Regions from separate parts of the Gottfriedia sp. NPDC056225 genome, predicted to be linked through region 2. Evidence: predicted binding sites of a transcription regulator. Region 2 holds the regulator's gene; each other region holds the start of a gene.
What was found. Region 2 encodes Rex, which represses fermentation and respiration genes when NADH is low (regulators of the CRP and FNR family bind a similar motif). Its sites were predicted from a motif close to TTGTGAAATATTTCACAA; they were not measured.
Positions count from the first base shown of each region.

Region 1: nirB (nitrite reductase large subunit NirB) is a predicted target of Rex. The motif match lies at 5,741-5,758, and genes of this name have one in related genera.
Region 3: pflB (formate C-acetyltransferase) is a predicted target of Rex. The motif match lies at 3,331-3,348, and genes of this name have one in related genera.
Region 4: ACFCYN_RS06900 (cytochrome ubiquinol oxidase subunit I) is a predicted target of Rex. The motif match lies at 6,725-6,742, and genes of this name have one in related genera.

Region 1 covers NZ_JBHJTJ010000054.1:10,569-18,824, reverse strand. The annotation lists gene ACFCYN_RS22010 (response regulator transcription factor) at 1-344, opposite strand, end outside; gene ACFCYN_RS22005 (alpha/beta hydrolase) at 490-1,440, shown strand; gene ACFCYN_RS22000 (flavin-containing monooxygenase) at 1,489-3,111, shown strand; gene ACFCYN_RS21995 (MFS transporter) at 3,883-5,121, shown strand; gene ACFCYN_RS21990 (iron chaperone) at 5,141-5,530, shown strand; gene nirB (nitrite reductase large subunit NirB) at 5,783-8,182, shown strand; gene nirD (nitrite reductase small subunit NirD) at 8,208-8,256, shown strand, end outside.
Region 2 covers NZ_JBHJTJ010000066.1:274-8,529, forward strand. The annotation lists gene tsaE (tRNA (adenosine(37)-N6)-threonylcarbamoyltransferase complex ATPase subunit type 1 TsaE) at 71-538, shown strand; gene tsaB (tRNA (adenosine(37)-N6)-threonylcarbamoyltransferase complex dimerization subunit type 1 TsaB) at 519-1,211, shown strand; gene rimI (ribosomal protein S18-alanine N-acetyltransferase) at 1,221-1,673, shown strand; gene tsaD (tRNA (adenosine(37)-N6)-threonylcarbamoyltransferase complex transferase subunit TsaD) at 1,673-2,692, shown strand; gene ACFCYN_RS23020 (ABC-F family ATP-binding cassette domain-containing protein) at 2,910-4,835, opposite strand; gene ACFCYN_RS23025 (redox-sensing transcriptional repressor Rex) at 4,997-5,623, shown strand; gene ACFCYN_RS23030 (CPBP family intramembrane glutamic endopeptidase) at 5,666-6,337, opposite strand; gene groES (co-chaperone GroES) at 6,611-6,895, shown strand; gene groL (chaperonin GroEL) at 6,954-8,256, shown strand, end outside.
Region 3 covers NZ_JBHJTJ010000015.1:25,157-33,412, forward strand. The annotation lists gene pflA (pyruvate formate-lyase-activating protein) at 118-867, opposite strand; gene pflB (formate C-acetyltransferase) at 991-3,216, opposite strand; gene ACFCYN_RS12015 (ATP-binding protein) at 3,606-4,499, shown strand; gene ACFCYN_RS12020 (vWA domain-containing protein) at 4,518-6,395, shown strand; gene ACFCYN_RS12025 (LTA synthase family protein) at 6,625-8,256, shown strand, end outside.
Region 4 covers NZ_JBHJTJ010000006.1:127,000-135,255, forward strand. The annotation lists gene ACFCYN_RS06880 (ring-cleaving dioxygenase) at 1-452, opposite strand, end outside; gene cydC (thiol reductant ABC exporter subunit CydC) at 667-2,403, opposite strand; gene cydD (thiol reductant ABC exporter subunit CydD) at 2,414-4,117, opposite strand; gene cydB (cytochrome d ubiquinol oxidase subunit II) at 4,117-5,130, opposite strand; gene ACFCYN_RS06900 (cytochrome ubiquinol oxidase subunit I) at 5,127-6,521, opposite strand; gene ACFCYN_RS06905 (chromate transporter) at 6,891-7,421, opposite strand; gene ACFCYN_RS06910 (chromate transporter) at 7,418-7,984, opposite strand; gene ggt (gamma-glutamyltransferase) at 7,997-8,256, opposite strand, start outside.

The DNA.
Region 1 (8,256 bases), on a different contig from region 2:
GCAATCATGGAACTGACACTAGAAGGGAAGATATATTTACTACTTGTTTGTTTTAAGTATTCAATACCAGAACAAAATTTTGCTTTTCTTTCACAAATTGCTGAATAAATAATCGGTAGTGAACGAATATCATCTCTAATTTCACGAATATGAGATAATCCATCCGTAGTAATTAATATGATACCTTCTCCTAAAAATCCAAAAGGAGAATATCTAAATAAATATGCATTTTCTACCGGAAAAAGATTCATATACAGATCAAGGGTGTTGTACATATGTTCTTCGTGACTAGTACTAACTTCAATTTTTCTAATTTGTTCTTGTATGGTATAGTCAGAAACCACTTTATCATCTCCTTTTTAGGGATGTTATATATGCAAAATTAGGAATATTCTAATTATACTAAAAATTATATTCTTTAGATAGGCTTTTTGAGATATAGGATCTCGTAAAGTAAAACAAAATTCGAATGTGAAAGGGAGATGTATAGTGGCTAATTTAGATCCAAAAGCAAGAGCATATGTGGAGATGTTTAATCAAATGCCAGCGATTCACAAAATGGAACCAAATGCAGTAAGAGAAATGTTTGCAAGTGTACCACCTGTAGAAGTTGAACTAGCTCCGTTAGCGAAAATTGAAGATCGAAAAGTTTCAGTTGGACAAGATGACCAAATTAAGATTAGGGTATACACTCCAGAGGGGGAAGGCCCATTTCCAGTATTTGTGTATTACCATGGTGGCGGTTGGGTAATAGGTGATTTAGAAACATCAGATGCAAGTTGTAGAATGCTAGCTAATCGTACGAATAGAATAGTTGTTTCTGTCGATTATCGACTTGCTCCAGAATACAAATTTCCAATACCAGTTGAAGATTCCTATACAGCATTAAAATGGGTGAGTGAGCATGCTAATGAATTTAATGGAAACGCCTCTAATTTAGTTGTTGGTGGGGATAGTGCAGGAGGAAATCTTGCAGCAGTTGTATCGCAACTTTCAAAAGATCAAAACGGACCTAATATTTTAGGACAAGTACTTGTATATCCTGTTACGGCTTTAACTTATGATACTAAATCGTATTTTGATTTCCAAGAAGGGTATGGACTAGATCGCGATTTAATGATCTGGTTTGGAAACCATTATATCAATTCTGAAGAAGACTCTAGAAATAAATATGTTTCTCCACTTTCATCTGAAGATTTAAGTAACCTACCTTCTGCGCTTATTATTACTGCAGAAAATGATGTACTTCGAGATGAAGGAAATAAATATGGTCAGAGTTTAAGAGATGCAGGTGTAAATGTAGAGATGCATTGTGAGGAAGGACTTGTTCACGGATATTTTACAAATATGGCGGTGTTTCCTGAGCGAATAGAGAAGTCGATTAATCGAATTGAGGAGTTTTTAAATAAATTGAATCAAACGGTTTTAAATAAAGGATAAGATTGATTCCATTCTTAAAAAAATTTATTTAAAGAAGGAGGATTTGAAATGAAAGCTAACATTCAACATTTTGACGCAATTGTTATTGGTGCAGGCTTTTCGGGGTTATACATGCTCCATCGCTTAAGAGAGGATGGAATCTCGGCTCGTGTATTTGAAGCTGGTGAGGGCGTTGGCGGGACATGGTTTTGGAATCGTTATCCAGGAGCAAGATGTGATTCAGAAAGCATTTACTATAATTATACATTTTCTGAAGAATTATATAAAGAATGGACATGGACTTCTAGGTATCCTGAGCAACCTGAAATATTAAGCTATTTGAATTTTGTAGCCGATAAATTTAATTTACGTAAAGATATTCAATTTAATACAAGAGTTCAATCTGCACACTATGATCCTGAAAATAATTTATGGAATATTAAACTTGAAAACAACACGAACGTAACGGCAAAATACTTTATTACGGGTGTTGGATGTTTATCAGCAGCAAATGTGCCTGACTTCAAAGGAATCGAATCATTCAAAGGAGAATGGTATCATACAGGTCACTGGCCAAGAGATAAAGAAGTTGATTTAAAAGGTAAACGCGTTGGAATCATTGGAACAGGATCGAGCGGTGTACAAGCTATTCCAGTGATTGCACAGCAAGCAGTTCACTTAACTGTATTTCAACGAACACCTCAATATAGTGCACCTGCGAGAAATCATCCTTATGACCTAGAATATATCCGAAATACTAAAGCAAATTTTAAAGAAATTAAAAAACAAATGCGAGAATCTACTGGCGGTCAACCTACTGAAGTACCAACTCAATCTGCACTAGAGGTTAATCATTTAGAAAGAACTCAAAAATACGAAGATATTTGGAAAAATGGCGGACTTGGACTTTTTGGAGCATTTACTGACCTTACACTGAATGAAAAAGCAAATGAAACAGTTGCTGAGTTTATCCGCTCAAAAATTAGTGAAATAGTACATGATTCTAAAGTTGCCAAAAAATTAATGCCATATTATTACTATGGTACAAAACGTCCAATTATTGATACGAATTATTATGAAACATATAATCGTGATAATGTTACATTAATTGATGTCAAGAGCGATCCAATCGAATCAATTACACCTGCTGGTTTGAAAACTAAAGATAATGAATACGAATTAGATGTTATTATTTTTGCTACTGGTTATGATGGGATGACCGGTCCGTTAATGAAGATCGATATAAAAGGAAAAGATGGAGTTACATTAAAAGAAAAATGGGCAGGAGGAGCTCAAACGAGAACCTATCTTGGAATTGCTAACGCAGGATTTCCTAATATGTTTATGATCACTGGCCCTGAAAGTCCTTCAGTTTTAAGTAATATGCCAGTTTCAATCGAACAACATGTAGAATGGATTGCGGATTGTATTCAGTTCTTACGACAAAAGGACATCGATGTAATTGAAGCTAATATTGAAGCAGAAAATGCATGGAGTCAACATTGTCGAGAAGTTGCCGAGGCGACACTTTTTACTAAAACCGAATCATGGTACACCGGGGCAAATATTAAAGGAAAACCAAGAGGGTTTCAAATTTATTTAGGCGGTGTTGGAGCATACCGTAAAAAGTGCGATGAAATTGCTTCGAGTGGGTATGAAGGTTTTGTTTTAACTTCAACTGCAGTTCACTAATTGGTTTTGTAATATTTTAAGAGGATGTCCCGAAAGTATAACTTTAGGGGCATCCTTGGCTCTTTTTATAGGTAATTAGAAACTTATACTAAATGTTAAGCGAAAATAAGCGAGTGAACATACGAAAAATGGATCAGAAACAGCATTAATGTCGCCGTGTAAATAAGTGCTTGAAAGGTGCATATATGTAATCAGAAATTGCATTAATGGGGAAGTGAAAATAAATGTGTAAAACGTGCAATTAGGAAATCAGAAACTGCATTAATTTAAATTTCCTATAATCCCAAAATTCTATAATAATAGTTATACCCGTTGGGGTATTTTGGCTTCATTTTGCCTCAATATAGACGGTCTAATATAGAAAATTAATTAATTTTCTATATTTCATTCAAAATAACCTTAGTTTGATAAAAAAATCTACTATATACCTAAAAATCAGAATCATAAAATTACCTTTAATTAAAAAACGCCACTAAAATACCCCCATATTTGCCTCGAGACAGTCAGCATTATTAATAAATTTAAAAATGGAAGCCCCTTTACCAGTTAAGTTGTATTCTAAAACTTCAGTTTTAAAGGATTTAGATTTTATAAAAAAAACTTATTTAGTAATAGCTTTATCCCATCTAATTATTAAAATTCATTAAGGTTAAGGTGAATTAATCCACTAATCCAGAGTAAAAATAGTATAATGATTTGTATTTAAATTTTATCTCTAGTATAAATATTCATTTTGCTAGATGTAAGAGATAAAAAGGGGAGAGTTTTATTTTGTCTGCATCAAATAAATCTATTTTTAAAGGGACTTCATTTACGAACTTCTGGATCTCGCGAATGATGACCTCTACGTCTTTTCAGATGTTATCCGTTGCAATTGGATGGCAAATGTATGATTTGACTCATGACGCATTTAGTCTTGGTTTAGTAGGACTAGCGCAGTTTATTCCGATGGTATTACTTACATTAGTAGTAGGTCAGGTCGCTGACAGAGTTGATCGTCGAAAAATCGTTTTCATATGTCAAATGATTGAAGCGCTTATTGCAGGACTTCTTTTATATGGAAATTATGCAAATTGGCTTAGTCGTGAGGAAATATTAGTAGCTGCATTTATACTCGGTGCTTGCCGATCTTTTGAGGGTCCAGCTTCATCAGCTTTATTGCCACAAGTAGTTCCAAAGTCTATTTTACAACAAGCTATTTCTTGGAGTACTTCTGCAGGTCAAACAGCACAAATATTAGGGCCATCTCTTGGAGGAGTATTATTTTCAGTTGGGCCGGCTTATGTTTATGCAACTTCAGCAATTGCCTTATTACTTTCATCAATCCTTACATACTTCATTAAATTAGATAGTCAATTTATTCGAAAATCAGAGCCAGTTACTTTACGAACAATGCTAATGGGTTTAGAATTTGTATATAAACATCCAATTATTTTAGGAACGATTTCGCTTGATTTATTCGCGGTTCTACTAGGTGGAGCTACAGCCCTTTTACCAATTTATGCGCAAGATATATTACATACGGGTGCATGGGGATTAGGTTTAATGCGAACTGCACCTGCTGTGGGAGCATTAATCATGTCACTAATATTAGCGTATTCTCCACTAAAAAAATCATATGGTCCGATATTATTTAGTGCATTAATTGTGTTTGGATTGGCTACTGTGCTATTTGCAGTTTCAACAAATATAGTCATTTCATTAATTGCTTTATTTATCATCGGAGCTTCTGATGTAGTCAGTGTAGTAATCCGTTCTTCACTAGTGCAGCTACAAACTCCAGACGATATGAGAGGTCGAGTCAATGCCGTAAATTCGCTATTTATTGGAACCTCAAATCAACTTGGAGAATTTGAATCTGGTACGATGGCTGGATTAATTGGTACTGTTCCAGCAGCAGTAGTTGGAGGTCTTGGGACGATAGTAGTTGCTGGACTTTGGATGTATTTATTCCCTTCGCTTAGAAGAATTAATTCACTTTCTGGAGAGAAAACAGAAAAAGTAGGATAATTTAATTAAAGGAGAATTTATGGAAAATACAAAAAAAACATTTGATACGATTGATGAATATATTTCACAATTTCAACCAGAAATTCAAGAAAAATTACAAGCTTTAAGAAGGACAATTAAAGAAATTGTACCGAATGCAGTTGAAAAAATTAGTTATCAAATGCCTGCATTTGCGCTTAATAAAAACTTAGTACACTTTGCAGCATTTAAAAATCACATAGGATTTTATCCTGGAGCAAGCGGAATTGCAGCATTTAAGGAAGAGTTATCAGTTTATAAAGGCGCAAAAGGGTCTGTTCAATTTCCAATAAATGAACCACTACCGTTTGATTTAGTAAAAAAGATTGTTAAATATAGAGAAATTGAAGATATAAAAAAAGAAGAAGAAAAAAAACAAAAGAAGAAATAAATTTTATAAACATGAGTCAAATATGAAGTAAAAACCTCTAAGTCAATTTAGTCTTAGAGGATTTTACTTCTTAAAGGGAAATGTCTGATGACATTTTGTTCATAATTCTGTCAAAGAATTTGCTTTGAAAACTTAAATTATCCGTTATACTAAACTTGTATTCAACTAGTAAAACGATTTGTTATCAAAAAAAATTTTTTTTAGAAGTTTATGTGAAAAATTTCACAATTCCTATTTTGGGGGACATTGCAGATGAAAAGAAAATTATTAATGATTGGTAATGGAATGGCAGGAGTTCGTTGTATAGAGGAGATTTTAAAAAGAAATAAAAATTTATTTGAAATTACAATCATTGGAGATGAGCCACATCCGAACTATAACCGAATTATGCTTTCAAATGTGCTACAAGGTAAAACTACAATTGATGAAATAAATATTAATGATTGGAATTGGTATGAAGAGAATCAAATTACATTACTTACAAACGAAAGAGTTACGGAAATTTCACCTTTAGATAAAATAGTAGAAACAGAAAAAGGAAAAATGATTTCTTATGATGAACTTATTATAGCTACTGGTTCGAGTGCATTTATACTGCCGATTCCAGGAAATCAACTTGAAGGAGTAGTCGGTTTTCGTACAATTCAAGATACTGAACTAATGATAAATTGCGCACAAAAATATAAGAAAGCCGTTGTAATTGGAGGTGGCCTATTAGGTTTAGAGGCAGCAAGAGGTTTAATTGATCGAGGAATGGAAGTTCATGTAGTCCATCTACTACCTACTTTAATGGAACAACAACTAGATGAACCTGCAGCAAAAATGCTTAAAAAAGATTTAGAAGCTCAAGGTATGAATTTCTTAATGGAAAAACAGACGGTTTCGATTAACGGTACAAATCGTGTAGAAGGCATTAATTTTTCAGATGGTACTAGTTTAGAATGTGATTTGGTAGTAATGGCAGTTGGGATCAGACCTAACATATCATTAGCAAAAAATGCAGGAATTGATGTAAACCGTGCAATTCTTGTAAACGATTTTATGCAATCATCTGATTCATCAATTTATGCTGTAGGTGAATGTGCCGAACATAATGGAACTACTTATGGATTAGTAGCGCCGTTGTATGAACAAGGGATTGTACTTGCAGATCATATAACCGGTTTCCCAACCAACGGATATAAAGGAAGCATATTATCAACTCAGTTAAAGGTTTCAGGATGTGATCTATTTTCCGGAGGACTAATTCACGAGGAAGATGATACACAAGCGATCGTAATAAATGACCAATTTGCTGGTCTTTATAAAAAAGTAATTGTAAGGGATGAAAAAGTTGTTGGTGTAGTTTTATACGGAGATGCATCAGATGGTAATCGACTGTTCAATATGCTGAAAAATGAAACTAATATTAAAGAATTTACAAGTGCTTCGATTCTCCATAAATCAGGAGAGGATTCAGCAGAAGACTTTGTTCTATCCATGAGTGCAAATGATACAGTTTGTGGGTGTAATGGAGTAACGAAAGGCACAATCGTGCAATCAATTTTAGAACAAGAGCTTACTACGTTTGAAGATGTGAAAAGTTGCACAAAGGCTGGAGCATCTTGTGGAAAGTGTAAAGGAATGGTTGAAAGTATTTTAGCAGCAACACTTGGTGATACATTTGATCCAAATGCTGCAAAACCAGGCATGTGTGGATGTACACACTTATCTCGTGATGAAGTTATGAATGAAATAAAAGAAAAAGGGTTACAAACTCCTAGGGAAGTTCGAATGGTTCTAGGTTTTGAAAGTGAAGAAGGATGTTCAAAATGTAGACCAGCTTTAAACTATTATTTAAGAATGATGTATCCAAATGATTATCATGATGATAAGTCATCTCGTTTCGTAAATGAAAGAATGGAAGGAAATATTCAAAAAGATGGTTCATTCTCTATTGTACCTCGAATGTATGGTGGGGTTACGACTGGTGATGAATTGATTAAAATTGGTGAAGTTGCAAATAAATTTAGCATACCGTTAGTAAAAGTTACGGGTGCAAGCCGAGTTGGTTTATATGGTGTAAAAAAAGAAGACGTACCAAAGGTTTGGCAAGAATTAGGGATGCGTTCTGGCTATGCATATTCTAAGTCCTTAAGAAACGTTAAATCATGTGTCGGAAATCGATTCTGCCGATTTGGAACACAAGATTCATTAGGATTAGGAATCCAACTAGAAAAAGCAATTGAAATGGTAGATACTCCGCACAAAATGAAGATGGGTGTAACAGGCTGTCCAAGAAACTGTGCTGAAGTACTGACAAAAGACTTTGGAGTAATTTGCGTGGAAAATGGCTATCAGCTTTATATTGGCGGGAATGGTGGAACAGAGGTTAGAGAATGTGATCAACTAACGACTGTTATAACTGAAGAAGAAGTAATTCATATGGCAAAAGCATACGTTCAATTCTATCGAGAAACTGGCGTTTACGGTGAACGAACTGCTCCTTGGGTAGAAAGACTTGGAGTGGATACAGTTAAAGAAGTGTTGTTAAATAAAGAACAAGAAAATGCATTAGTAGAGAAATTCAATCAAGCAAAAGCAACATATGAAGAAGCTTGGGGTCAAGCGTTAACGAATCAATTAGATCTTTATGAAGTTATTAGAAAATAATAGCGAAATCGAGAGGAGCCATAATATGATCACAACACCAGAAAAAATTAATGTTATTGATGTAGAATCATTAC
Region 2 (8,256 bases):
TTAATGTTTTGAAATGATATAATATGGCAAAGTTAGAAATAGACGAGTTAGAATTTTGGTGGTGAAGTAATTGGAAATTGTTTTACATACAAATACTGAGGAAGAAACTCAAGCAATTGCATTTTTTCTCGGACAACTAGTACAACAAAAAGATGTAATATTATTAGAAGGAGATCTTGGTGCAGGTAAGACAACTTTTACAAAAGGATTTGCGAAAGGTCTTGAAGTAAAAAGAACTGTTAATAGCCCAACTTTTAATATTATAAAAGAATATAAAGGAAGAATCCCTTTATATCATATGGATGTGTACCGCTTAGAAGGTAGTAATGAAGATTTAGGTTTTGATGAGTATTTTATGGGTGAAGGTGTTTGTGTTGTGGAATGGGCTCATTTAATTGAAGATTACTTACCAAATGAATTCTTAAAAATCATAATAACTCATGAAGAAAATGGTAGAATGATTACTTTTATTCCAAATGGAGCAAAGTATGAATTTATTTGTAAGGAGCTAATTAATAATGACCGTTTTAGCAATTGATACTTCTACAAATGTTATGGGGATTAGTCTAATTAAGGACCAATCTGTTATTGGAGAAACGATAACATTTATAAATAAAAATCATTCTGTCCGATTAATGCCAGCCATTAATACATTAATGGAAGAATGCAATATAAAACCTAAGGAACTATCTAAAATAGTTGTCGCAAAAGGACCAGGCTCTTACACTGGAGTGCGCATTGGTGTAACAGTAGCAAAAACATTGGCCTTCACCTTAAATATTCCGATTATAGGCGTTTCAAGTCTGAAAGTACTAGCTGCGAATGGGCGATTTTTTAATGGGTTAGTTTGTCCTATTTTTGATGCAAGGCGTAATTTATTATTTACTGGTCTTTATGATTTCAGAGGGGAACCTACTAATAGTGTTTTAGAGGACTGTAATATTGATCGCAGTTTATGGGTTGAAAAACTTAAATCATATAATGAACAAATTTTATTTATTGGTAATGATGTATCATTACATAAAGAATTTATTATAGAGCACTTAAAAGATCAGGCTGTTTTTGTGAATGCTAGTATGAATAATCAGAGACCAAGTGAACTGTTTACATGTAGTTTAGAAGAAAGTGAAGAATCAGTACACAATTTTTCACCAGAATATTTAAGATTATCAGAAGCAGAAGCTAATTGGCTAGCTAGCCAAGAAAAGTAGGAGGATATTATGATCTCATCGGTTGCTTTTCGGAAAATGAAAGAAGAAGATTTAGAGCAAATAGTGGAAATTGAAAAAAAATCGTTCCCAACACCATGGACATATGATGCATTTTATAATGAACTATATTCAAATCAATTTGCGAACTATTTAGTTGCTCAAGTTGATGAGAAGATAATTGGATATTGTGGATTATGGGTAGTCATTGATGAGGGACATATTACAAATATAGCTATTTTACCGGACTATAGAGGGAAGAGTCTAGGTGAAAAGTTACTTCGAGCAGTAATGGAAACTGCTAAAAACCTTGGAGCAGAAACATTAACATTAGAAGTAAGGGTATCGAATCATGTAGCAATGGGACTGTATCGTAAGCTAGGATTCCAAGACGGTGGGATTCGAAAAAGCTATTATACAGATAATTTTGAGGATGCATTAGTGATGTGGGTGAATTTGAAATGATGAATGAAAATTGTTTAATACTGGCTATAGAGACAAGTTGTGATGAAACCTCAGCAGCTATTATTAAAAATGGAAATGAAATTCTAAGTAATGTAGTAGCAACACAGATCGATATACACAAACGTTTTGGTGGAGTAGTACCTGAAGTTGCTTCACGTTTACATGTTGAGCAAATAACTGTGGTAATTGAAGAAGCAATGGAGCAAGCACAGATTAACTATGAGGATTTAGCTGCCATTGCAGTTACAGAAGGTCCAGGACTAGTAGGTGCATTACTAATTGGAGTAAATGCTGCAAAAGCAATTGCCTTTGCTCATGGATTACCTCTAATAGGTGTTCACCACATTGCAGGTCATATATATGCCAATCAATTAGTACAGCCTTTACTATATCCACTATTAGCTTTAGTAGTTTCTGGTGGGCATACAGAGCTTGTTTATATGAAGGAAGATGGCGTTTTTGAAGTAATAGGAGAAACACGAGACGATGCGGCAGGAGAGGCCTATGATAAGGTTGCTAGAACGCTTAAATTGCCTTATCCAGGTGGTCCACATATCGACCGTCTAGCACAAGAAGGAACTGCAAATATTCCATTTCCTAGAGCTTGGTTAGAAGAAGGTAGTTATGATTTTAGCTTTAGTGGTTTAAAGTCAGCAGTTATTAATTATATGCACAATGCTGAACAAAGAGGTGAGGAAGTATCGCCAGCTGATGTAGCGGCCAGCTTCCAAGCAAGTGTAATTGAAGTAATTGTTTCAAAAACGATTAAAGCTGCAAAAGAATATGATGTAAAACAAGTTTTATTAGCAGGTGGAGTAGCAGCTAATAAAGGATTAAGAGCTTCATTACAAAATGAGATGAATGACTTAAATGATATAGAATTAATTATACCACCATTATCACTTTGTACGGATAATGCAGCGATGATCGGCGCAGCTGCTTTTATCAGATTAAAGCAAGGGAAACTAGGTAATTTGGCACTAAACGGGAACCCTGGCTTAGATTTAGAGAATATGTAAAAAGTACTTATTCACAATTTTTTTAATAAAATGTGGATAAGTACTTTTTCTTTGTTAAAAACTTATTAAACTATGTGCACAAAAATGTGTATAACATTGCTGGTTTTCTGTGGATAATGTGTATAAACCTGTGTAAAAGCTAAATTGTAGCAAATGATATGTGGATAAAAATGTAGATAAGAAAAAACGGATAGCGATCAGCATATCCGTTTAATCATTACTCTTGTAAGTTTTCCCATTCTTCCATTAGGTCTATTAACTTAGCTTCTAAATCATTTTTCTTACTTGTTAATTCCTGTACTAATTGAAAGTCACCGTAAACTTCTGGTTTGCATAGTTCTAGTTCGATTGTTTCTATATCAAGCTCAAATTGCGAGATATTGCTTTCAATCTCCTCAATACGACGCTGAGTTTGACGAAGTTTTTTCTTTAATTCTTTGTCTTGTTGATAATCGGAAACTGGTTGAGATGATTGTTTAACTTGTGTTAACATAACTTCTTTTTCAGCTTGTTCTTTCTCATATGCTTCGTTTTTCTTAAATTGGTAATAGTCATAATCACCTAGATAAATTGATAATCCTTCTTTTGCTAGTTCGAAAGTTTTTGTGGATAATCTGTTCATAAAATAACGATCATGTGATACAAACAAAATAGTCCCAGGATAATCTAATAAAGCATTTTCTAAAACTTCTTTACTATCTAAATCCAAATGGTTGGTAGGCTCATCAAGAATTAGAAAATTAGCTTTTTTCATCATAAGTTTTGCTAATGCTAATCTTGCTTTTTCTCCACCGCTTAAAGAGGTAACGATTTTAGTCACATCATCGCCAGAAAATAAAAAATTCCCTAATATTGTTCGAATTTCTTGTTCAGGCTTTAATGGATAATCATCCCAAAGTTCATCTAATACTCTTTTATTAGATGTAAGCTTAGCTTGCTCCTGGTCATAGTAACCGACCGAAACATTTGCACCAAAATCAATTGTTCCTTGTAATTTATTTAAATCACCAATAATCGTCTTAAGTAATGTCGACTTTCCAACACCATTTGGCCCGACTAATGCAACACTATCTCCTCGGTTCAATACAAACTTCATTGTGTGATCAATTGTAGGGATGCGGTTATATCCAATAAATAAATCTTGTACAGAAAGGACGTCATTTCCACTTTGTTTTTCAATTGCAAATGAAAAATTAGCTGAAGAATCTTCTCCAAGTGGCTTGTCTAATCGAACCATTCTGTCAAGTTGTTTTCTACGACTTTGTGCTCTTTTTGTAGTTGAGGCACGTGCAATATTACGTTGTACAAAATCTTCAAGCTTAGAGATTTCTTCTTGTTGTTTTTCGAACTGCTTAAGCTCTTGTTCATATTGAGCAGCTTTTAAATCAAGATATTTACTATAGTTACCAACAAAACGTTGATGCCTACGATTAGATATTTCATAAACAATATTTACAACTTGATCAAGGAAATATCGATCGTGTGATACAATTAATACCGCACCAGGATAAGATTGTAAATAACGCTCTAACCAACTAAGTGTATCAATATCCAAGTGATTTGTAGGCTCATCCAGTATTAATAAATCAGGCTTTGTTAATAATAATTTACCTAAAGCAAGTCTTGTCTTTTGCCCACCGCTTAACGAAGAAATTTTTGTTTCGTAATCTTCATTACTGAAACCTAAGCCACTAATAATTGAACGAATATCTGCTTCAAACTGATAACCGCCGTTTTCTTTGAATGTATATTGAAGATGATCATATTCATTCATAATCTTGTCATAAACAGACTGATTAGAATAGACTTCTTCTTGAGTCATTTTTACTTCTAATTTTCTCATATTTTCCTGCATCTCAACTAAATGATTAAAAACAGAATAATATTCTTCCCATATCGTTTGATCACTTTGTAATCCAGTATTTTGGGCTAGGTAGCCTACAGTAACGTCCTTAGGCTTATTTATCTCGCCTCCGTCGTAAGACAATTCACCAGCAATTATTTTGAGTAATGTAGATTTTCCAGCACCATTACGACCAACAATCGCAACTCGATCATTCGTTTGAACTTCTAATTTTATATTTGAAAGAATAATGTCACTACCAAAATACTTTGAGACATTATTTACTTGTAAAAGAATCATGGATAACACCTCATTGCAAAATTTTTTATCTGAGTAACTGTAGACTGTCAAAATTCTTAAATATAGTGTATATTTTACATTAGAACAAGTACTTTATAACTAAAGTAAAGCTAAATTACACACCATAGTAAAAAGAATTACAGTAAGTGGGGGATTAAAAAATGGACTCGGAACAAATTAAAATTCCACAAGCTACTGCTAAACGTCTACCTTTATATTACCGTTTTATAAAGAATTTGTCTTTATCAGGTAAACAAAGAGTTTCTTCAGCAGAGTTAAGTGAAGCAGTAAAGGTAGATTCCGCTACGATTAGAAGAGATTTTTCTTATTTTGGAGCACTTGGAAAAAAAGGATATGGATATAACGTAAATTACTTATTAACTTTTTTCTCGAAAGCGCTTAACCAACATGAAGTGATGAAAGTTGCATTAATTGGTGTAGGTAATTTAGGAACTGCATTCTTACACTATAATTTTATAAAAAATAATAATACTAAAATTGAAATGGCATTTGATATTGATCCAAATAAGATTGGAACTGAAATTGGTGGAGTACCTGTTTATAATTTAGATAATTTAGAAGACGTAATGAATGATGATATTCAAATCGTTATTTTAACTGTACCTGCACCTGTAGCTCAATCAATTGCAGATCGATTAAATGGAAAAAATATAAGAGGAATCTTAAATTTTACTCCTGCTCGAATTAGTGTACCAGAACATATTCGTATTCATCATATAGACCTAGCGGTTGAACTACAAACATTGGCATATTTTTTACAACAATAAATTTAGATTAATTTAAAAACCCCCAAATTATTGGGGGTTTCTTTAATGTAAATTTAACTGCTGAAAAACTACAAATGTGTTCATTAACATGTGTGTTAAAATTGGAACGATAATTGAATTTGTACGTTTGTATAAATAACAAAATACGAAACCAATTAGGAAGTAAGATAAAAAGAATGGTAAGTCGCCATGCATAAACGAAAATATTGCTGAACTAATCCCAGCAGAAATAATAAATGGTAAGCGATTATAAAGTCTTTTGAAAATGATTCGGCGGAAAATTATCTCTTCTAATATCGGTGCTACTAGACTTGGTATAATAATAAATGCAGGATTCAGTTTAGCGATATTTAAGATATTTTGAGTATTTTCGGAGCCTGTATGTAAATTGAATACATAAATTAAAATGATATTACACACAATTTGAGTTGCCATCGTAATGAAGTAACCTAAAATTACCCAATTTAATATTGTACGATAGTTATGCTTAAAATTCTTCATTCCTTCAAAAATGGGCTTATGTAATAAAATCAGTATAATAATTAAACCAGTTATGAAGCTAATACAACTCCATAAGGCCACCGCTTCAAGAGAAGCCGTTTTCTTTTCCACTCCAGCGTATAAATTACTATTTAATAAATAGGGAACCCCAAATGCCGCCGAATATTGAATAACAGCATAAGTTAAGATAATCAATAAATCTCTAGTTTTCAATAAGATAGCTCCTTTGTGTTGATATTTTTCATAACCCAAAGGTTGATAACAACATGTACATTATTTTACTCGTTTCTTTAGTTTCTTAAAAGAAATTTTCGTTTTTTATTTTACATTTAATTGTAAAGATAAAACTTAATATATTTCGACAAGAAAAGTGCCTGCTTCAGACTTGCAAAATTTTTTAATATTATTTAAACTATTAATTGTGTTAGCACTCAATATTAATGAGTGCTAAAAAATAATGATTTGATTATTGAGGAGGTATTACACATGTTAAAGCCATTAGGTGATCGTGTTGTAATTGAGCTTGTTGAGTCTGAAGAAAAAACTGCTAGCGGTATCGTGTTACCAGGTAGTGCACAAGAAAAGCCACAAGAAGGCAAAGTTGTTGCAGTAGGTACTGGACGTGTACTTGAAAATGGTGAGCGCATTGCTTTAGAAGTATCTGTAGGTGACCGCATTATCTTCTCTAAATACTCAGGTACAGAAGTTAAGTACGGTGGTACTGAATACCTAGTACTTCGTGAAAACGATATTCTTGCAATCATAGGTTAATAAAATAAAATACTTAAATTAAAAAATAAATTTTTTAAATTATAAGGAGGTCATTTCAATGGCTAAGGACATTAGATTTGGTGAAGAAGCTCGTCGCGCAATGTTACGTGGTGTAGACGCTTTAGCTGATGCTGTAAAAGTAACATTAGGACCAAAAGGACGTAACGTAGTTCTTGAGAAAAAATTCGGTTCTCCATTAATTACAAATGATGGTGTTACTATCGCAAAAGAAATCGAATTAGAAGATGCATTCGAAAACATGGGTGCAAAATTAGTTGCAGAAGTTGCTAGCAAAACGAACGAGATTGCTGGGGACGGTACAACTACTGCGACAGTTTTAGCGCAAGCTATGATTCGTGAAGGTCTTAAAAACGTAACTGCTGGTGCAAACCCAATGGGTATCCGTAAAGGTATCGAAAAAGCAGTTGCTGTAGCAATTGAAGAATTAAAAACAATCTCTAAACCAATTGAAGGTAAAGAGTCAATCGCTCAAGTTGCTGCAATTTCTTCAGCAGATCCAGAAGTTGGACAATTAATCGCTGAAGCAATGGAGCGCGTTGGTAACGACGGTGTTATTACACTTGAAGAATCTAAAGGCTTCACAACTGAATTAGAAGTAGTAGAAGGTATGCAATTTGACCGCGGATACTCTTCACCATACATGGTTACAAATTCAGAGAAAATGGTTGCTGAATTAGAAAACCCATATATCTTAATTACAGATAAAAAAGTAACAAATATTCAAGAAATCTTACCGGTACTTGAACAAGTTGTTCAACAAGGTAAGCCACTATTAATCATTGCTGAAGATGTTGAAGGTGAAGCACAAGCAACAATCATCGTAAACAAATTACGTGGTACATTCAACGCAGTTACTGTTAAAGCTCCTGGCTTTGGTGACCGTCGTAAAGCAATGTTAGAAGACATCGCAATCTTAACTGGCGGTGAAGTGATTACAGAAGAATTAGGATTAGATCTTAAAACAACTAACATCACTCAATTAGGTCGCGCTTCAAAAGTTGTAGTAACAAAAGAAAACACTACAATCGTTGAAGGTGCTGGTGAAACAGCATCGATCCAACAACGTATCGGTGTAATCCGTGCTCAATTAGAAGAAACTACTTCTGAATTCGATCGCGAAAAATTACAAGAGCGTTTAGCTAAATTAGCTGGCGGTGTAGCAGTAATCAAAGTTGGTGCTGCAACTGAAACTGAATTAAAAGAACGCAAATTACGTATTGAAGATGCATTAAACTCTACACGTGCTGCAGTTGAAGAAGGTATTGTAGCTGGTGGTGGTACTGCATTAATGAGCGTATACAATAAAGTAGCTGCAATTGAAGCAGAAGGTGACATTGCGA
Region 3 (8,256 bases), on a different contig from region 2:
TTTATTTTAGTCAAATGTCTAAATAATAATAAAAAGCTAACCAAATTGAAAAATGGTTAGCTTAAGACTGCTGACAACCGCACGCTTACTTCGTTGTCTCGCTGTGATAAATTTATATTAACCGTTTTGTAATACTTTTGGGTTCGTTAATAACTGAAATGCATGATTTACACTTTCTTCAGATGGTGGCTGAATATCTTTTAATGGATACTTTAATCCTAATGCTTCCCACTTATAAACGCCTAATTGATGATATGGTAAAATTTCAATTTTTTCTGCGTTGCCTAATGTATTAATGAAGCCACCTAAGTTTATTAAATCTTCTTCTGAATCAGTAATGCCAGGAACTAAAACATGGCGAATCCAAACTGGAGTTTTTTTCTTATCCAAGTATTTAGCAAAAGCTTTAATCTGTTCATTTGATTTACCAGTCAACTTTATATGTTTTTTTTCATCAACATGTTTTAAATCTAACAAAACTAAATCTGTATACTCTAATACCTCATCTAATTTTGAAAGAAAATTGGGTTCAGTGCTGAAGCAACCACCAGAGCTATCAATTGTTGTGTGGATTCCAATTTTCTTACAAGATTTAAACATTTCTAACAGAAAATCTAATTGTAGTAAAGGTTCGCCACCACTAACTGTAACCCCACCACCAGATGATTTCATAAAAGGAAGATACGTCTTAATATCTTTCATTAGTTGCTCTACTGACATTTCTTTCCCAGAACCAATCTTCCAAGTATCCGCGTTATGACAATATTGACATCTTAATAAACATCCTTGAGTAAAGATTACATATCTAAGACCTGGTCCATCGACAGTACCGCAAGTTTCAATTGAATGTATATTTCCTGAAATCATTTGCCAATCACCTCTTTAATTAGTATCTACCTGAAAACAATCCCAGCTAATAAGTAAGAATTAAAAAATGAAAGCCTAGTGAATATTTAACTTCACCAGGCAAAAAGCATTACTGAAGCAATTTTACATAGAACCGTGGAAAGTTCTGTTTATGACATCGATTTGCTGTTCTCTAGTTAGTTTTATAAAGTTAACTGCATAGCCAGAAACTCTGATCGTTAACTGTGGATATTCTTCTGGATGCTCCATTGCATCCATTAATGTTTCTCTATTGAATACATTTACATTTAGGTGATGTCCACCTTTTTCTGTATATCCATCTAACATTGCTACTAAGTTTAATATTTGAGTCGTTTCATCTTTACCTAATGCTTTTGGAACAATTGAGAACGTATTAGAAATTCCATCTTGTGCATCTTCGTAAGGTAATTTTGCTACAGAACTTAATGATGCTAGCGCTCCATTTGTATCGCGTCCGTGTAATGGGTTGGCACCTGGAGCAAATGGTTCGCCAGCTTTTCGTCCATCAGGTGTATTACCCGTCTTTTTACCGTATACAACATTAGACGTGATCGTTAGTACTGATGTTGTATGAATAGAATTACGATAAGTTTTATGCTTTCTTACTTTTGCCATAAATCGTTCAACAAGGTCAACAGCAATATCATCTACTCGATCATCGTTATTTCCGTATTTTGGATAGTCTCCCTCAATTTCAAAATCAACGACAATTCCGTTTTCATCACGAATCGTTTTAACTTTTGAATGTTTAATAGCTGATAATGAATCTGCACATACTGACAATCCTGCAATACCTGTTGCCATTGTTCGTTTAATAGTTGCATCATGTAATGCCATTTCAATTCGTTCATAACTATATTTATCATGCATATAGTGGATACAATTTAACGTATTAACATATAGACCTGCTAACCAATCCAATAAAACATCAAACTTCATTTTTACTTCTTCGTAATCAAGATATTCAGTTGTAATTGGAGCATACATTGGTGCCACTTGCATTTTTGACTTTTCATCTATACCACCATTAATTGCATATAATAATGCTTTTGCAAGATTTGCTCGCGCACCGAAGAACTGCATTTGTTTACCAATTGTCATTGCAGATACACAACATGCAATGCCGTAGTCATCGCCATAATCAGGACGCATGATATCATCATTTTCATATTGAATTGAACTAGTTTTAATTGACATTTTAGCGCAATATTGCTTAAAGCCTACTGGTAATTGTGCTGACCAAAGTACTGTTAAGTTTGGCTCTGGAGCTGGTCCTAAATTATCTAATGTATTTAAAAAACGGAATGAGTTTTTCGTTACAAGTGGGCGTCCATCAATTCCTATTCCACCAATTGATTCAGTAACCCAAGTTGGATCCCCTGAAAATAATTCATTATAATCCGGTGTTCGAGCAAATTTAACTAATCGAAGTTTCATGACAAAGTGGTCAACTAGCTCTTGTGCTTCTTGTTCAGTCATTGTATTTTCTTCAATGTCACGCTCAATATATATATCTAAAAATGTTGATACGCGGCCTAAGCTCATCGCAGCTCCATTTTGTTCTTTTATTGCTGCTAAATAACCAAAATATAACCATTGGAAAGCTTCTTTTGAATTTGTTGCAGGTTTAGAAATATCAAAACCATGCGTCTTTGCCATTTGCATTAATTCTTTTAGAGCACGAATTTGTTCATTTAATTCTTCACGATCTCGAATAACCTCTTCAGACATAACATTTGTCGTGATATTTAAAGCGTTCATTTTATCTTTAATCAATCGATCTACACCGTATAATGCTACCCTTCTATAGTCACCAATTATTCGCCCACGGCCATATGCATCAGGTAATCCAGTAATAACGCCAGAACGTCTTGCTGCTTTCATCTCTGCCGTGTAAGCGTCAAATACACCTTGGTTATGTGTTTTTCGATATTCCAAAAATACTTTACTTATTTCATCATCAACTTTATATCCATAAGATTCACATGCTGCTTCAGCCATTCGGATCCCACCAAATGGTTGTAGTGATCGTTTGAAAGGTTTATCTGTTTGGAAACCAACAATTTGTTCTAATTCTTTTTCTAAATAGCCTGGTTCATGTGAAGTGATTGTAGATACAATCTTCGTATCCATATCTAGAACTCCGCCATTTTGGCGTTCTTCTTTAGATAAATTAAGTACTATATCCCAAAGTTTTTTAGTTGCATCAGTTGGCCCGACTAGAAATGAATCATCACCAACATAAGATTTAAAGTTTTTTTGAATAAAGTCTCTTACATCAATCGTTTTTTCCCATCGTCCAGTTTCAAATTGTCTCCATTGTTCCATCGTATTACTCCTCCTCTTCTGCATGTAATACAGAAAGTTAATTAGGTATATAACAGATTACATGTTTAATTTATCATATGATTTACTAAATCTTTTACATACTTTTTGAACATATTGTGAAATATTGAACAAAGTAGTCTAAAACTTAATAATATAAACAATTAGATACTTTCCACTTTATTACAGTTGTTTCATATATATAGTAATTCATTCTGAAAACTTTCCTGATAATTTACAAACTGTTATACTAAGTAGATGGAATCTGTATTACCAAATTCCAATAAAATTTGTGGACAAGACATTCACAATCTTGATATGTGATAATATGATGGTTAGTACAAAAATGGATCAATTCAAATATTGAACACTGTTTAATTAAAGGAGTAATTATGAATACACAACTAAATCTTTCTAGTTCTATAAAAGAAAAATTAAATTTTATATACAATGAACACATTCAAAAGGTACTAAAAGAAGACCAACTATTAGTAGGAACAAAACAATATGTTTCCCAAGACAAAACAATTTTAGAAGATGCAATAACAGCTCTTCTACTCGGTAAAAATATACTATTAAAGGGTCCAACTGGAAGTGGTAAAACAGTTCTAGCCGAAACCCTTTCAAAATTACTTTATCAACCAATGCACAGCATAAATTGTTCAGTTGATTTAGATATAGAAGGGATTGTCGGATATAACACAATTGCTTCAAATACTAATGGATCCGAAGTTGTATTTATTGATGGACCTTTAATGAAGGCAATGAAAAAGGGTCATATTTTATATATAGATGAAATCAATATGGCTAAACCAGAAACATTGCCATTACTACACGGTGCACTTGATTATCGCAAAATGATTACAAACCCATTTACTCAAGAAGTAGTAAAAGGTGATGAAAACTTTAGAGTAATCGCAGCAATTAATGAAGGATACGTAGGGACAAGTGAATTAAATGAAGCTTTAAAAAACCGTTTCATTATTATTGATGTTCCTTATATAAATGGTGAGTCTTTATTTCAATTATTAAAAGATGAGTCTGAGTTAAAGGACGAAGAGTTATTGAAAAAGTTCACTAGTTTTTCAAGTGATTTAATTCCATTGGCTAGTGAAGGAAGAATTAGTGAAGATGCAGCTAGTATTCGTGGTGTACTTGACGCATGTGATTTATCAGTTCATATTCCAGTACTTAGAGCAATTGAACGTACTATTATCGCGAAATTAAGTGATGATATCGAGCGTGAAACTGTTAGAGAATTAGCAGAAAGTTATTTTCTTTCTTGAAATGAGTGAGATTAAAATATGAAACAAATCATTTTTAATAATAAAAAAATCGATGCATCCACATTTCTTCAAATGGAAAATTTATCGATCTCTCTTTCAAAAAATCAAAATGCATTTTTAGAATTTGATTTTCAGGCTTATTATGACGATGAAGAACAAAAATTTACGATAAGTCATTTTTGGGAAACTCAAGAACATAACACACAGTTACAGGGCCTAAAATCAGACGTGTACTTAAAAGCTTTAGGTAATAAGCATTATACCGATTTTACTGAATTTAAGGATGTCCTTAAGGAATTACACGAAACTCATTTAAAAAGCTTTTTTACACAACTTTACGTCCTACTCGAAGATATCCGATTAGAAGAACTAATTATTCGCCAAAGACCGGGTACAAGACAATTATTTTCTACGAGAAAAAGAATATATAGACATTATTTTGAATCGCAATATAAAGCAAATGAAATCCGTAATTTCCATTTAGATCAATTATTTTGTTTAATCTATCTTTCACTCACCTCTTCACAGTTAACTTATCATACAAATGAACAATTAGAGGATATTTTACCAATCCTTTTTCAAACGTTTGAAGCTAAGAAGACGAGTGATATTTCTTCTATTATATTTAGAGTGCAACAGAGATTACTTTCAATCTATAAGGAAGATATGATTCACACATACTTTGGCTATCTTCCATTAAATAAACTTACCGACCTTGCTTCTTGTAACAGTCAAGTTAAGGAACTTCAAAATGATGACAGTCAAGATGGTCTTGATGAAAGAAATAGTGAAGATGAAAAATTATCCACTTGGCATAGAGAAAGTAAGAATAATGAAACAGACGATAATTTTTTACGCTTTGAAGTAGAAAGTGGAACAAAAACTTCTATTAAAGCAAACTTTGCAAGAGAAGAAGAAGCCGGTGATCAGGCAATTGCAAATGCATTCGGTTCCTCTAAACAAGGCGAGAATAAAAAATCAAAACAAACTGAATCACATGAGGTTTCTAATTCATCCTCTTCACAGCAAAATGCTTATGGCAAATACAATAGCAATGTATCAATAAGACATCTCGAAGCAATTGGACAAAATATAAGTGAAAAGAAGCAGTATTCTACATTATCAGCAATGGTCTCAAAAGATGTTAAAGAATTAAGAAAAACGATTGAAAAATCTTTAGAGAATAAACAAAATGCACCAACGGATAAGTACTATGGCAGACTAAATAAAAAATGGATTCGACTGTTCACAGAAGAAAATCCTAAAATGTTCTATAAAAAACAAAATGAATCGAAAGAATTAGATGCAGTTTTTTACTTACTAGTTGATTGCTCAGGATCGATGTTTAATAAAATGGATGAAGTTAAAAAAAGTGTTATTCTATTCCATGAAACATTGAAACAATTAAAAATTTCGCATAGTATTAGTGGATTTTGGGAGGATGCTTCAAATGCATCTAAAGAAAATAAACCAAATATATTGCATCAAGTCATTCCGTTTTCTAGCTCCTTATCACCTTCAGTTGGTCCTAATATAATGCAGCTTCATGAAGAAGAAGATAATCGTGACGGATTAATGATTAGAGTTGTTTCAGAAGAGCTCGCTAAACGAACGGAAAAGCATAAATTTCTACTTGTTTTTACAGACGGCGAACCTTCAGCTCTAGACTATTTCCAGGATGGTATTATCGATACCCATGAAGCAGTTAAGCAAGCTAGAAAACTTGGAATTGAAGTAATTGGTACTTTCATTGAAGAAGAAGAACATCAAGAAGAAACATCGCAGTTAATGAAAAATATTTATCAGCACCATTATTTAATCGCCTCAGATGCTGAAGATTTAAGAGTTCAATTAAAGCCGATGTTAAAAAAATTACTATTAAGAAGCATAGATTGATAAAGTTGTCCATAAAATGAAAATAAGAATAGGCTTACTAGTAGCCTATTTTTTTTATATACTTAATAGATTTTGTCGAACGGATTTACATAACGAAATCGTATTTCCTATTGATTTTTAATTTTAAACGGAGTACGATAAATTTTGACGACTTAGAGAGATGCATATTTAAAGAAAAGCTAGTTGACTGAACGCTAGTTTGTTTTGTATTTAAGGGGGATTAGAGACTATGCCTACTTCATTTAAAGCAACATTTTCACGTGTACGATTCGTATTACTAGTTGCGTTAGTAGTTTGGCTAAAAACGTATATTGTTACTCTTTTTAGTTTCGATTTAAAAATTGATACAGTCTTTCAAAATGTAATATTATTTATTAGCCCATTAGCATCCTCTTTATTTCTAGTAGGGATCGCCTTGTTTTTCAAAGGGAAAAAACGTAATGCGATAGCCTTGCTAATAAATTTCATTTTAACTTTACTATTATGTGGAAACGTTTTATTTTATGGATTCTTTAATGACTTCATAACTTTACCAGTACTTTTCCAAACTAGTAATATGGGTGATTTAGGATCTAGTGTAAAAGAATTAGCAAGCTTTAAAATCATATTTATGTTTATTGATATTTTGATCTTGTATTTCATCTCAAAAAAATTTCCTAAATTTTCAAACAGTGGTCGAATACCTTCATTTATGAAGTCAACTTATTATTTAATCACGATTGCAATTGCTGTATTAAACTTAGGATTAGCTGAAATGGAAAGACCTGAATTACTTACTCGATCATTTGACCGAGAAATGCTTGTAAAAAATCTTGGTTTATATGTATATCAAGGTTATGATCTTTCACTTCAAACAAAAACATCAACACAAAAGGCTTTTGCTGATAGTAGTAAATTAACTGAAATCGAAAACTACGTAAATAGCAATGGTGTAAAAGCAGATGCAAAGCTTTTTGGAAAATATAAAGGCAAAAATGTTATCGTTATTTCATTAGAATCAATGCAAAATTTCACAATTGGTGCAAAGGTTAATGGGAAAGAAATAACTCCATTTTTAAATAAATACATTAAAGAAAGTTATTATTTTGACCACTTTTACCATCAAACAGGTCAAGGTAAAACATCTGATGCTGAGTTTATTATCGATAACTCACTATATCCACTAGATCGTGGTGCTGTCTATTTCACACACGCAAATAACGAATATATGGCTACACCTGAAATTTTAAAAAATCAAGGATATTATTCAGCTGTATTCCATGCAAATAATAAAAGTTTCTGGAATCGAAATGTAATGTACCCTTCTTTAGGCTACGACCGATACTTTAACGAATCAGATTTTAATATTACAGATGAAAATTCAGTTAACTGGGGATTAAAGGATGTAGATTTTTTTGAACAATCACTCCCTCTTTTATCACAAGTGAAACAACCGTTTTATTCTAGATTTTTAACGTTATCAAACCATTATCCTTTCGTACTTGATCCTAAAGATCAATTCATTGATCAATATAACTCTGGTGACGAAACACTTGATCGATATGTAACGACTGTACGATATATGGATGAAGCAATTAAGGATTTTATTGAAGGTCTGAAAAAATCAGGTCTTTATGATAATACGATTATTGTTATGTATGGTGATCATTATGGAATTTCTGAAAACCATAATCGTGCAATGGCTCAGTTCTTAGGTAAAGATGAAATAACACCTTATGATCATATGGATTTACAACGTACGCCATTTATTATTCATTTACCTAAGCAACAAAAAGGTAAGACAATTACAAAGGTTGCTGGTCAAATCGACGTAAAACCTACTATTCTTCACCTTTTAGGTGTAGATACCAAATCAGATATC
Region 4 (8,256 bases), on a different contig from region 2:
AATGGAATTGGGCCTTTTTGCCACGGTGTGCCTGAAGCAATTCCTTTGTTATGTTCATCTGAAATTAATTGGTATTGTTGATCGTCGAAATCAACAAACGATAGTGTTTTCTTACCGAATTTTGTTTTTATTCCTGTGTGCTTCACATTTAAACGATCAAAACGTTTCTCCCAATAATCTAATGCTACATCGGTTGGTACTCGGAATGATGTTTTTGAAATTTCATTTGTGCCATGTGCTCCTTTTGGAATACCAGGGAAGTCAAAAAATGTCATGTCCGTTCCAGCGCTACCCTTATCGTCTGCAAAGAATAAATGATACGTTTGAATATCGTCTTGATTGACTGTTTTCTTTACTAAACGCATTCCTAAAACATTAGTAAAAAATTCATAGTTTTTTTCCGCACTGCTAGTTATTGCTGTTACGTGGTGTATACCTTTTAAGCCGTTCATACGAATACCTCCAAATGATAGTTTTTTTATATAAACTTTTTTATTTTGCGAATCTATAGCTGAAGAATACTGAAAAAATTAATTAAAATTTATTTTGAATTCAAGATATCTCGAATTCGAGATAAATATATCATGTAAATCATTTTCCGTCAAACTGTAATTTTGAAGAACAAAAAAGACTCCGACGAATTCGTCAGAGTCCTTTATCTTGCATCTATTCTATTACGTTAAATGGGCGATCTAACTCAAAAAGGTTGCGATATCGAGTTTCGTGTCTGAAAAGATCATCGTGTGATCCATTCATTGCGATTTTTCCTTTATCTAAGAAAAGAATTTGATCAGCCATTTCTGCACCAATTAAGTGATGTGTAATCCATAATACCGTTTTTCCTTCTAAAACTTTAAAGATTGTTTGAAGTAATTTTCTTTCTGTAATTGAATCCAGTCCGACAGTTGGTTCATCTAAAATGACAATTGGTGTATTTTGAAGGAGTATTCTCGCCAATGCTATTCTTTGACGTTCTCCACCTGAAAATCTTACACCAGTTTCTTGCATAGAAGTATGATAACCTTCCGGAAGTGATGCGATATATTCATGCAGTTCAACCATTTTCGTTACCCTTATTACCTCTTCGTCACTTGCCACTGGATTTCCTAAACGAATATTATTTAAAACTGAAGTATCAAATAAATATGGCTTTTGGTTTAGTACAGAGACAACTTTCGAAATATGGTCGCCGAATGATTCACTTTCGATTCCATTCAATTTAACGCTTCCTTGGGTAGGAGTCTCTACTCCCTCAATTAGTTTAAGAATCGTTGATTTACCTGATCCACTTGGTCCTAATAAGGCTGTTTTTTTATTTGGCTCAATCGCAAATGAAATATTGTTTAAAATATTTTCACTTTCAGGGTAATGAAAACTTACATTTTTAAATTCGATTTGTCTATAATCATCACTATTCCCTTCTAAAACAGGTAATTGCTCAGCGCGTTTTACCTCTTTAATGCCATCTAAACGATTGACTGAATCCGAATATAATGGGACACTGCCAAGAGAATTCGATAACGGAATAAAGGCTTCTGTTAAAGGAAAAATCACTAACACAAATGCAGCAATAAACGTTTTTGGAATTTCTCCGGCTAAACTTTCATTACCTGCCCAATAAAGTATCATTAACACTAAAATTGCCACAACGAATTGTGCAACTAAGTCTCGCCATCTTCTAAATCTTTTTTCTTTGCCTTGGATTTTTCTTAAGGAATCATCCATTTCTCTATATTTTGTTATAAAGCTTGATTGCCTACCACTAAATAACCAATCGCTAATACCAATCACAGCATCAGTTAAATTTTCGTATAAATGACTCTTTTCCTTTTTTATTTGATGTGTCCGTGCTTTTTCAACTAATAATGAAAAAAGTGGTAAAACTCCGATTAAAACAAATGAGACGATTGCGGTCAGTAGTGCAAAAGGAATGGAGAAAAAACCTAAAGCAATAACCGAAATAAAATAGATAAATAATGCAGCAATGCCAGGAAAAATAGTTTTCAAGTAAATATCCTGTAAATATTCAATATCATTCGCTAGCAATCCTAAAATATCTCCTGTTTTAAACTTCGAATTGATATTAAGTGCATACGGTTCGAGATTGCTAAATAATCTAGTTCTCATTCGAGATAAAATTTTTAAGATCGTGTGGTGCCCGACTAATCTTTCAACATATTTAGATGCTGACCTTAAAATTCCAAATGTCCTTACAGCTACGATTGGTACATAAATCATTAAAATATTTTCAGGTCTAGTTGCTGCTTTTGAGATTAAATAGCCAGAAGTGTACATAAGTGAAGCCGCCGCAAAAATTGTCAGTGCACTTAAGAAAATCACAACTATAAATAAACGACGATTTTCTTTAATATATGGTAAAATCCATCCATTTTTATTTAACATACTTTTCCCTCTAACTATGAATTAGTCGATAATAATGACCTTTTTTCATCATTAATTGTTCGTGCGAACCAACTTCAGTTATGCTTCCTTCGTTCATCACAATAATTTGATCCATTTCTTTCATCCAATGTAAGCGATGCGTAGCTAAAATCACTAATTTATTTGAAAATAACTTAAGCATTGTTTGTTTTAATTCAAACTCTGTTTCAATATCAAGATGACTAGTAGGCTCATCTAATAAAAGTACAGGGCGGTTTTCTAAAAAAGCTCTAGCAAGTGCAACACGTTGACTTTGTCCCCCACTTAACGCTCTGCCACCTTCACCAATCTTTTCTTCTAATCCATTCGGTAGTTCTTCCATTAAAGAAGTTAAACCGGCCTGTGTGGCTGCATCTTCAATTTCCTCGTTAGTTGCATTAGGTTTATAAAAACTTATATTATCTTTTAATGATTTTGAAAAAATGTACGGATTTTGTGGGATATAGATTAACTGTTTATGCCAATTAGCTAATTGAAGATGCGATACCTCTTCATCTGAAATTCGAATAGTACCTTGTGAAGGCTCCAAAAATCCACCGATTAAGTCAATTAGTGTTGATTTACCAGAACCGCTCTCTCCAACAATCCCAATCTTTTGAAACCCATCCATTCTTAAATTTATATTTGTTAAAATCGATTGACCATCTTTCTCTGGAGTTACTGATAGGTCTTGCAATTTAATTGTACTATTATGGCTCCACTCAGAAAGGGGAGCAGTTTCTTGAGCCTTAAACTCCTGCTCATCTAATATATTCTGCATTGCTTTTCCAGCTTCTTGACCGTTTAATGTAGCATGATAATCCGCACCAACTTCGCGAACTGGTAAGAAATATTCAGGAGCTAAGATTAATATCGTAAGTGCTGGACCTAATAATATTACTCCGTCAATTAAGCGAAGACCTAAAAAGACGGCAACTGTAGCAATTGATAGCATAGTAAATAAATCTAGCGCAAATGATGATAAAAAAGCTATTTTCAGAGTTCCCATCGTTGCTTCTCTGTATCTTTCACTTACATTTTCAATTTTTTTAATATGTTTTCTACTTAATCCAAGAAATTTTAATGTTTCCAGACCGCGCAGTGAATCTGTAAAATGATTCGATAAAATTCGGTAAATCTTCCATTGTTTATCTGATTTCTTTTTAGCCGCCAAACCAAGTAAGATCATAAAAATAATAATGATTGGAAATGTTACGATTAATATAAGTGCAGAAACTTTATCAACAAAGAAAATATAGATCACAATTACTGGTGAGATGATGGCTAAATTAATCATTTTCAAAGGAACGATTTCTAAATATTGTTTTAGTTGAGTAGTTCCTTCCATAATTAGTGTTACAATGCTTCCTGTTCCTGATTTTCTTGCATATCTAGGCCCAAGTCTAAAAAGCTTCTCTAAAACGTCCATCTTTATTTCCGTCGATGCAATGTCTGCAAAACTTTCTGAACACTTCTGTTTGATTGTTGAAACTATATATCGGCAGACAAATGCGACGATGAAGAAAATAGTAGCGTATAAAATATCGCTACTACTTTTTCCATTGAACAATTTGACAATAGCTTGTGAAAGCATATATGCCTGAATAATAATTGTCGCTACATGTATAATTGTTAAAAAAGATAAGATAACAAATAAATTCTTTATCCCTTTGTATTTAATAAGATCTCTTCCCATTAATAAGTCAAATCCTTCTCATCCACTCTTTTTCTAAACACATAATAACTCCAAATTTGATAACCTAGTACGAATGGCAATAGTGTACATGCTACAATTGTCATTACTTTTAATGAATATGGACCTGATGAAGCATTATAAACTGTTAAGTCATAAGTTGTTTTTATTGAACTAATCATGACTCTTGGGAACAGAGAAGTAAATAGAGTTCCTACAGTGAGTACAATACCAAGTCCTGTCATAGTAAATGACCAACCGTCTCTTTTCTTAATGATGAAGACTGTAGCAAGAACGTAAGATACTACGATTAATAAAATAAGTGGCACTGTTATTTGCGCTTTTACTTTAAACATATCCGTTTCAAAAAATGCCATACCAGTAAATGCAACTAAGAATAGAAATACTGGTATGATTACTAAACGTGCTAGAGAACGTGCGCGATCTCTTAAGTCTCCAACCGTTTTTAAAGTTAAAAACATTAATCCGTGTAATAGACATAAAAGCGTCACAGTTATACCGCCGACTACAGTGAATAAATTAACGTAATCAGTAAATCCAGCAGATATATTCATATTTTTATCGATTGGCATTCCTCTAAGGATACTAGAGAATAGTACGCCGAATAAAAATGGTGGTAATAAACTACCAAAGAAAATTACCCAATCCCAAGCTTTTGCCCATTTCAAACTTTCAACTTTTCCTCTAAATTCAAAAGCAACTCCGCGTCCAATCAATGCCATTAAGACGAATACAAACGGAATATAGTAGCCACTGAACATCGTTGCATACCAATTCGGAAATGCTGCAAAGATTGCTCCACCAGCAGTTAATAACCAAACTTCATTTGCGTCCCAAAATGGTCCAATTGTATTTATTAATATTCTTCTTTCAGTATCATTTTTAGCTAGTAGCTTCGTAGATATACCTACACCAAAGTCAAAGCCTTCTAAAAAGAAGAAGCCAATAAATAAAACTGCAACAAGTAAAAACCATAATTCATTTAACCCAATCATACAATTGTCGCCTCCCTTTCAAATGGATCAACAGTAGGAACCTCTTCTTTTTTAACATGATGTGTTCCTTTTTTAATTTCTTTCACAAACAAGTAAACTAAAACGGCTGCTAAAATTGCATACATTGTAGTAAAAGTTGTGATAGAGAAAATGAGTGATCCTTTTGAAACATTAGGTGACACGGATGCAGCTGTCGTCATTAAACCGAACACAGTCCAAGGTTGACGGCCTATTTCCGTCATAACCCATCCAGCTGTATTTGCTATAAATGGTAATGAAATAAGTAATATCGTTGCCTTTAAGAATAGATTTTTTGATTCTAATTTTTTTCGATAACTAAAATATAATCCTAGCATCGACATTAAAATCATGACCATTCCTGCTCCTGCCATAATTCTAAAGCTCCAGAATGTCGTATTAACCGGTGGAATATAATTTCCGGGACCATATAATTTCTCATATTGCTTTTGTAAAGTATTCATTCCAGGTACTTTACCTTCAAACTTCTCGTAAGCAAGATAACTTAATAAATATGGTACTTCTACCTCATATTTATTTTCTTTCTTTTTCGAATCGATCAGACCAAAGAGCATCCAGCTTGCAGGGTCGCCACTATCTTTCCAAAGCCCTTCACTTGCAGCCATTTTCATTGGCTGTGATTCCATTAAATGCTTCGCTTGAGAATGGCCGCTAAACGCTACGCCAATTCCTGCTATTAAAGCGACAACCATTGCTAGATTGAATGCTTTCTTAAAGATTGCAATCTCTTGTTTCTTTAAAATTTTATACGCACTTACACCGGCTACAAATAATGCACCAGTTGCTAAAGCGCCAGCAATCGTGTGAGGAAACTCTACTTTTAGCTGAGGATTTGTAATGATTGCCAAGAAATCATTCATTTGTGCACGACCATTTTTGATCGTATAACCAACTGGCTCCTGCATAAATGAATTAGCTGCTAAAATCCAAAATGCAGACATGACAGTTCCAAATGCAACTAGCCAAATACACAATAAATGAATTTTTTTAGACAGTTTTTCCCAACCAAAAATCCATATTCCTAAAAACGTAGATTCCATAAAAAACGCTAATAATGCTTCAATTGCAAGCGGCGCTCCAAATACATCCCCTACAAATCGAGAATACTCAGACCAGTTCATACCAAATTGAAATTCTTGAATAATACCAGTAACAACACCAACAGCAAAATTAATTAAAAATAAGTGCCCAAAGAATTTTGTTAACTTTTTATATGTCTCGTTATTTCGAAAAACATACAATGTTTCCATAATTGCTACCATAAATACTAAACCAATAGAAAGTGGTACAAATAAAAAATGGAAAATCGTTGTGGAACCAAATTGTAATCTTGCAAGTTCTAACACACTCACAGTCCATCCCCCTTAAGATAAAGAATATTTCAAAAAAAATTTCATAAAGCTCGAGTTAAAATTTGAACATTTTTTCACAAATAATTCATTAAGTAATTTCTAGAGAAGTACATACGGTATCTCTTGTTACTTATAGTTTACTTTTCTAAAAGGGTTTTTGACTTAAACTAATATGTCAAATCCGTGTCAATAAATTGTCTATTTTGTGACTGAATTCACAAATGTTGATATGTATAATTTTTACATGCTATAATAATTGCTATTTTTATGGTACTTCACATTATGGTAATAAATTTAAAAAGGCTCAACGCAAAAAAACATTATTAAAGCAACATCACATAAATTGTTGCTTTAATAATGTTTAACTACTTATGCTAAGAATATAGCACCATATACAAGTGCTCCCCCTATTACATATGCAGGGTGAATTTTCCAACGCTCTAAAAATAACAAGGCAAGTACACTAATAATGATTGTTTGAGTTACACCTACACCATTATATGAATCATTGAAAAAGTCAAAAGCCATAATGCCAAGTAATACTGCGATTAGCGGTTTAACAAATGAAGTCATTTTTTTAACTTTAGGTGAATTTTTGTACTTCATTAATATGCTTAATAATGCAATCATCAAAATAAGTGATGGTGCGATTGAAGCAAATAATCCAACAAATGCTCCAAACGCTCCTCCTTGAGCATACCCAATATACCCTGCCAGCTTTGTTGCGATTGGACCTGGTAGTGCATTGGCTAATGCAAGTACATTACTAAAATCAACTGAACTCATCCATCCGTATTTATCTACAACTTCATTCTCGATCAAAGGAATAGAGGCTGGTCCACCACCGTATCCGAAAATTCCAGGTAAGAAAAATGCCAAGAATATTTTCCAAAAGATCATGATGCCTTCACCTTCTTCTTCTTTTCATTTTTACTTTTTGAGAAAAAGGCATATCCAACTAAACATCCGATTAGTATTGCAGGATGTACATTTAAAAAATAGAGAAGGATAAAACTAGCTACTACAATTATACTAGTAATTTTCCAACCGAGAGATTCTCTTGATTTTTCTACAAAATCCCATGTTAAAGTCGCTAACATCACCCCTACTACTGGAACAACCGCTTTTGACATACCTTGTACCCAAGCAATGCCTTTAAAATGATTTAACGTTGATAATAGAATCATAAGTAGGATGACAGTCGGTAGCGTTGTTGCGATTACTGCATTTAGCATACCTACTACCCCACCTATTCTCCACCCAATATATCCCGCAAGCTTTGTTGCGATTGGTCCAGGAAGTGCATTTCCAATTGCTAATACATCTGAAAAGTCATCTTTATTTAACCATTTATACTTATCTACAACCTCTGTATGTATAAGTGGTATGGAAGATGGGCCTCCTCCGTAACCTAACATTCCTACTCTAAAAAAAGCTAAAAAAAGTTGCCATTGATTTAACATTGAATCATTCCTTTACCAAACTGCAATTGCGCCATCTGTTCGAGATTCTGTTCCTCCCATTAACACGCCGTTCTGTTGATTCCGCCATATAATTTGGCCTCTACCAAAGCTGCTACAATCCGTAGCAATCTGAATTTGGTGGCCTTTACGAGCAAGTGCTTGAGCAAGATGATTTGGAAAGTGAGGTTCAACTACCACTTTTTTCCCTTCCATCCATTGCCATCTAGGTGCATCTAATGTACTTTGAGGGTTTAGTAGAAAATCTACTGTAT